DNA from 2 places in the Sediminicurvatus halobius genome. Region 1 is predicted to be linked to the other one. Evidence: predicted binding sites of a transcription regulator. Region 1 holds the regulator's gene; the other holds the start of a gene.

What was found. Region 1 encodes sigma-54, which starts transcription at its own class of promoters, with help from an activator protein. Its sites were predicted from a motif close to TGGCANGNTNCNTGCTT; they were not measured.
Region 2: LMH63_RS18120 (DUF4168 domain-containing protein) is a predicted target of sigma-54. The motif match lies at 2,171-2,187, and genes of this name have one in related genera.

What each region holds. Positions count from the first base shown of each region.
Region 1 covers NZ_CP086615.1:901,630-904,942, forward strand. Annotated here, with positions in the region: gene ptsN (PTS IIA-like nitrogen regulatory protein PtsN) at 1-398, opposite strand, end outside; gene hpf (ribosome hibernation-promoting factor, HPF/YfiA family) at 469-795, opposite strand; gene LMH63_RS04120 (RNA polymerase factor sigma-54) at 816-2,288, opposite strand; gene lptB (LPS export ABC transporter ATP-binding protein) at 2,436-3,176, opposite strand; gene lptA (lipopolysaccharide transport periplasmic protein LptA) at 3,173-3,313, opposite strand, start outside.
Region 2 covers NZ_CP086615.1:3,890,058-3,893,370, forward strand. Annotated here, with positions in the region: gene LMH63_RS18110 (ParA family protein) at 1-698, opposite strand, end outside; gene LMH63_RS18115 (CHAD domain-containing protein) at 695-1,597, opposite strand; gene LMH63_RS18120 (DUF4168 domain-containing protein) at 1,720-2,103, opposite strand; gene LMH63_RS18125 (PAS domain S-box protein) at 2,386-3,313, opposite strand, start outside.

The sequences.
Region 1 (3,313 bases):
AACCGCTCGCAGAGATCCGGGTCGCTGAACATCTCGGCAAGGCGGGCAAGGATGCGCAGGTGTTCGTCGGTGGAGTGCTCGGGCACCAGCAGGGCGAACAGCAGATCCACCGGCTGGCGGTCGATGGCGTCGAAGTCCACCGGCTTGTCCAGCCGCAGCAGGGCGGCGGTGGCCTGATCGATGCCCGGGGCGCGGGCATGGGGCAGCGCCACGCCCTTGCCGAGCCCCGTGCTGCCGAGGCGCTCGCGGCTGATCAGGCTCTCGAAGACCGCGCGCGTCGACGGATCGGCGTCGTCGCCCGTGAGCAGCTCGCTCAGCAGCTCCAGGCAGCGCTTCTTGCTGGTGGCAGTGGCCCCGCAGCGGGTGCGCTCGGGTGCCAGCAGGTTGGCGATGTTCATGTCGACCCCGTGTCGCGGATGATGGCGGGGCGGCCGCCGGGCGCTTGGGTGCCCGGCGGCCGCCCCGCGCTCACGGCTCCAGTGTCTGGCCCACCGCGCCCTCGCTGCGATGGTGGTCGGTGCGCTTCTCCTTGTGCTTGACCACCTGGCGATCGAGCTTGTCGACCAGGGCGTCGATGGCGGCGTACATGTCCTCCTGGAGGGCGTCGGCGAACAGCTTGGCACCGCTAAGCGCCAGTGTGGCCTCGGCCTTCTTGGCCACCTTCTCCACGGTGAGGATCACGTGCACGTCCACCACGTTGTCGAAGTGCCGCTCGAGGCGCTGGAACTTCTCGTGGACATAGTCGCGCAGCGCATCGGTGATCTCCACGTGGTGGCCGGTGACGTCGATCTGCATAAGGCCCTCCTTCCTGGCGCTCAGGCCAGCCGCTTGCGTTCGGTGGACGAGGCGATGGCCATGGCCTCTCGGTACTTGGCCACCGTCCTGCGTGCCACGTTGATGCCCTCTTCGCGCAGGATCTCGGCGAGCCGCGAGTCGCTCAGCGGGCTCGCCGGATCCTCGTCGGCGACCAGGCGCCGGATGCGCGCGCGAATCGCCGTGGCGGAGCATTCGCCGCCGTCCACGGTCTGCACGTGACTGGAGAAGAAGTACTTGAACTCGAAGGTCCCGCGCGGGGTGTGCATGTACTTCTGGTTGGTGATGCGCGAGACCGTGGACTCGTGCATCTCGATGGTTTCGGCCACCTCGCGCAGCACCAGCGGCTGCATCGCCTCCTCGCCCTGCTCGAGGAAGCCCCGCTGGCGCTCGACGATGCACTCCGCCACCTTGAGCAGGGTGTCGTTGCGCGATCGCAGGCTCTTGATCAGCCATCGCGCCTCCTGCAGGTGCTGGCGCATGAGGCTGTTGTCGCGGCTGTTGTCGGCCCGGCGCACCAGGCTGGCGTAGTAGCTGTTCACCCGCAGCCGCGGGCAGGCGTCCGGGTTCACCTCCACCTGCCAGTCGCCGTTGACGCGGCGCACGAACACGTCCGGCACCACGTACTCGGTGCGCTCGGTGCTGAAGCGCGCGCCGGGGCGGGGGTCCAGGGTCTGCACCAGCGCCAGGGCCGCCTGCAGGGTCTCGAGGTCGAGCCGCATGCGGCGCTTGAGCTGGGCGAACTGGCGGCTGACCAGCAGCTCCAGGTGCTGGTCCACGAGCTCGCGGGCCGCCGCCAGATGGGGCGTGGCCGGGTCCAGCTGGTCCAGCTGCACCAGCAGCGCCTCGCGCACGTCCCGGGCCGCCACACCCACCGGGTCCAGCCGCTGCACCCGGGCCAGCACCGCCTGCAGGTCGTCCGGCTCCACCTCCAGCTCCGGCGGCAGGCCGGCGCCGATCTCCTCCAGCGGCTCGCCGAGGTAGCCGTCGTCGCGCACGGCGTCGACGATGGCCTCGGCGATGGCCATGTCCCGGGGCGAGATCGGAGCCATCTGCAGCTGCCAGATGAGGTAGTCGCGCAGGGATTCCTCGCCGCCGGACTGGTTCTCGAAGAGGTCGCGCTCGTCGTCGGAACCGGAGTGGCTGTAGGTGGTGCTGCCGTCGTAGACGTCCTCCCAGCTGGAGTCCACCGGGAGGTCCTCGGTGAGGCGCGCGGCATCCGGCTCCTCGCCGCCGAGATCCTGTTCCGTGCGGTCCGGTGCGGCCTCCGACGCCTCGGCCCCGTCCTCGTCGCGCTCCGCGGCCGCCTCGAGCTCCGCTTCCTCCGCGGCCTCGAGCATCAGGTTGGACTCCAGCGCCTGCTGGATCTCCATGCGCAGTTCGAGGGTCGGCAGCTGCAGCAGCCGGATGGCCTGCTGCAGCTGCGGGGTCATGGTGAGCTGTTGCCCGAGTCGGAGCTGTAGCGACTGCTTCATCGTCGTCAGTGGCCACCCGGGGAAGTGGAGTGCGTCGGGCGCCCCCCCGGCACCCTTTTGCTGTGCTTCATCGTAGTGCAATTCCCCCTGTCCGGAAACGGCAGGGTAACGCCGTCGGCATGAAACCTGCTAACGCCGGTCGGGCGCTCACAGCCGGAAATCCTCGCCGAGGTAGACGTCTCGCACCTGGCGGTCGGTCAGGATCGTGTCGGCATCGCCTTCAACGATGACCCGGCCGTCGGCGAGGATGCAGGCGCGATCCACCAGCCCCAGCGTCTCGCGCACGTTGTGGTCGGTGATGAGCACGCCGATGCCGCGGGCGGCGAGGTGGCGCACGATGGCCTTGATGTCCCCCACCGAGATCGGGTCGACGCCGGCAAAGGGCTCGTCGAGCAGGATGAACCGCGGCTCCGCGGCCAGGGCACGGGCGATCTCCACCCGCCGGCGCTCGCCCCCGGAGAGGCTGATGCCCTGCTGGTCGCGCAGATGGGCGACGTGGAATTCCTCCAGCAGCGCCTCCATGCGCTGGTGCCGCGCGCGGGCATCGAGCCCCGGGCGCGTCTCCAGGATGGCGAGCAGGTTGTCCGCCACCGAGAGCTTGCGGAAGACCGAGGCCTCCTGGGGCAGATAGCCGATGCCGAGGCGGGCGCGCTGGTGCATCGGGGCGGTGGTGAGGTCGCGGTCGTCCAGGCGGATGCTGCCGGCGTCCAGCGGGATCAGGCCCACGATCATGTAGAAGCTGGTGGTCTTGCCGGCGCCGTTGGGGCCGAGCAGGCCGACGATCTCGCCGCTCTCGAGATCGAGGCTGACGTCATCTACCACGCGCCGGCCGCGGAAGCGCTTGCTGAGGCCGCGGGCCTCCAGGCGGCTCGGCGCGGTGGCGCTCACCCGCCCTCCTCGCGCTCGGGGAAGACCGTCACCTCGATGCGGTCGTCGCCATCGGCGCCGCGCTCCGCCTCCACCCGCTCGTCGGCGACGAAGTAGGTGATGGTCTCGCCGCGCACCTGGTTCTCGCCCTGCCAGAG
Region 2 (3,313 bases), 1.2 Mb from region 1:
TGGCTGACGGCGGCCCGTGGGGCGAAGTGGCCGAGGGGCGCGCGTTGCACGCTCATCTGCTCCACCTGGGAGGCGTAGGGGATCCAGGCCCGCAGGCAGTCCTCCAGGCCCTCTGGCGGGTGATCGCTCCAGGCGCGGTGCAGCCCGCGCCGGCGGTCCACCATGGAGAGGAAGGGCAGCAGCTTGCCGCGGCCGTAGCGGCCGCGGTCGAAGTGCCCGCGCATCTGCAGCCAGGCGTTGCGCGCGAGCGGGGTGGGAATCACCGGCACGAGGACCGTATCGGCGAGACGCACCACGGCCTCCGCCAGGCGCGAGAAGCTGGGCGGGCAGTCGAGCACCAGCAGGCCGGCGGTCTCCGAGAGCGGCTGCACCATGCGGCGCAGACGCTCGGCGCCGTCGCTGCCCTTGTCCAGCTCGCGGTCGAGATGGCGCAGGGAGGCGTCCGCCGGCAGCAGCTCCAGCGCCGGGAAGCGGGTCGGGCGGATCTCCCGGCCGAGGGGGCTCTTGCGCCCGAGGAGCTTGCGCGCCGGCTGGTCCAGCCCTGGCTCGACGCCGAGGCACCAGGTGGCGGCCCCCTGGGCGTCCAGATCCCAGAGCAGTGTCGGCAGGCCGCCGCGCGCCGCCTGCCAGGCCAGGTTCACCGCCGCCGCCGTCTTGCCGACGCCGCCCTTGAGGCTGTACACCGCGAGCACCTTCATGCGGCAGCCTCGCCCCGCCAGACCTGCCAGTAGACGCCGAGGCGGCGTGTGTAGGCACCGGGTTTCTCCGCGTAGAGCAGAGTGCCGAGGCGGGCAGCCTCGGCCTGGAGCCGGCTCTGCTGGCGGGCGATGGCCGCATGGACCGCCTCTCCGTCGCCTCCGCCCACCAGCACCGGCTCGGCGGCCAGCAAGGCGTCCAGCACCGCCAGGTCGTGGTCATCGCCGAGGGTGTCGGACAGCGCCTTCAGCGCCTGGCGCCGCGGCACCATCAGCGCGGGCCAGACCGGCTCCAGCAGCCGGGTGTGATACCAGAGATCCTTCACGCGCTTGCGCCACTCGTGGTGCGCCGCGACCCCGCCGCCGGCGAGGGCAAGGCGCATCTCCCGGCGCCCCTGGCGGTAGCTGCGCTCGAGGCCCGGTGACAGGGCGGCGAAGCCGCCACCATTCAGTGGCCAGCGGGCGATGCGCTCGCGTGCGGCCAGCAGCCCCTCGAGGGTGGCCGTGACCGGCGCCGTGTCGGTGACGCCGGCGGCATCATCGCGCCGGGCCAGCAGCCGCTCGCGCGTGTCCTGTGCAAGCCCGGCGTCGAGCTCCTGCCCCCGAGCGGCCACGAGCTTGTCCCATGATTCCACCACCGCCTGGGCGTCCCGGGCCGCCGACAGGCCCCGGGCGGTGTCGCGGTACCAGCGGTTCTCCACCGCGAAGCGGTCGCCGAGAGCGAAGCGCACGAGACGGAGCAAGGCGCGGATCTCCTTGATGCGCTTGCGCGCCTCGTGGATGCCCTCGTGGCGGGCCTCGCCGGTGGCCTGGAGGCGGCGGCGGGCATCGTCGATGCGCTCGCGTACCAGCCGGCGGACGCCGCCGGGGACACTCTCGCTGCGCTGGAAGCGGAACGCCAAGACACGACCTCCATGGGCGGCGGGAATCGCGGCTCAGGATGGCACAGCCGCGAACCGGTGAGATATGCGGGTTAAAAAAAAGGCGGCCCGGAGGCCGCCTGGGTGAGAGACGCGTGCCAGCGTCAGTTCATCATTTGCTGGATGCGCTCGGCGAGCTCGGTGTCGTTGGAGGCCGCGCGGGCGATCTGGCCGTACTCCTCGACACTGAGGCCGGTGTCGGTGACCGCCTCGACCATCTTCTCGTTGGCCTCTTCCTGCAGGCTCATGGCCTGCTCGCGACCCTCGGCCTCCTGCAGGCGCTGGGTGTAGTCGTCACGGACTTCCATGACCTCCCCGTGGGCCTCGGCGAAGCTCTCCAGCTGATCCTCGGAGAAGTCCGCCGCGCTCGGCGCCTCCTGCTGGGTCTCGGGCTGGGCCTGGGCGCCCTCGTCCTGGGCCCACAGCGGCATGGCGAGGCCGAGGCCGAGGATGAGGGCGGTGGCGACAGTCATGCGACGGAACTGCATAGGATCCTCCGTTGGCCGGTTCCGATAGTCCTGGCCCGCGCCTTTCGCGCAGGCCTCACTCCAGAGCAAGCAAACCGCGTGCCAGATGCTGCAGCCCGCGGCCGGAGGGGGGCTTCGCCGCGAATGGGCGAGCCGACAAACCGATATGTGCCTCGGCAACCGTGCCCCGCTGGCACATCCGGTCAGAGTGACACAGCGCCCCTGGCGCAGAGCCTACCTAGCCCGCATCTCTCACCGATTCGCGGCTGCGGGCGCGAATCGGTGAGAGATGCGGGCTAAGTCTCAGGCGTCGAGCACCTGGCGCACCCGCTCGGCCAGATCCTGCCGGCGATAGGGCTTGCCGAGCAGCTGGACGCCGGGGTCGAGTCGCCCCTGGTGGACGATGGCGTTCTCTGTGTAGCCGGAGGTGAACAGGACCTTCAGCCCCGGGCGCAACACCAGAGCCTGGTCGGCGAGCTCGCGGCCGTTCATGCCGCCGGGCATGACCACGTCAGTGAGCAGCAGGTCGACGTCGTCCCGCGCACGCAGCTGCTCCAGTGCCTCCGGGCCGGATGCGCTGCTGGTCACGCGATAGCCGAGACTGACCAGCTGCCCGCTCAGATACTCGCGCACGAGGTCGTCGTCCTCCACCACCAGGATGTGCTCGTGGCCGCCCGCCACGATCTCCACCTCGGGCGGTGCCTCTGCGGCCGCCTTCGCGTTCACCCGGGGGAAATACAGCTTGACCGTGGTGCCCTGGTCCGGCTCGCTGTAGATCTTGGCATGGCCGCCGGACTGCTTGACGAAGCCATAGACCATGCTGAGCCCGAGACCGCTGCCGCGGCCCACCTCCTTGGTGGTGAAGAACGGCTCGAAGGCCTGCTCCACCACCTCCGGCGACATGCCGGCGCCGGTGTCGCTGAAGGACACCTGCACATACTGGCCCGGGCGCAGCTCCTGGTGGTGCCGGGCGTATTCCGCGTCAAGCCGGGAATTGGCCGTCTCGATGGTGAGGTGGCCGCCGCCGGGCATGGCGTCGCGGGCATTGACGGCGAGGTTGAGCAGGGCGACCTCAAGCTGCCCGGGGTCGACCTCTGCCAGCCACAGACCACCGCCCCGAACCAGCTCGATGTCGATGCTCTCCGGCAGCGTCCGCCGCAGCAGGCCATCCAGCGAGGCGAGCAGGCGGTTTAGGTCCACCACCTTCGGCTCCAGCGCCTGCTGGCGGGAG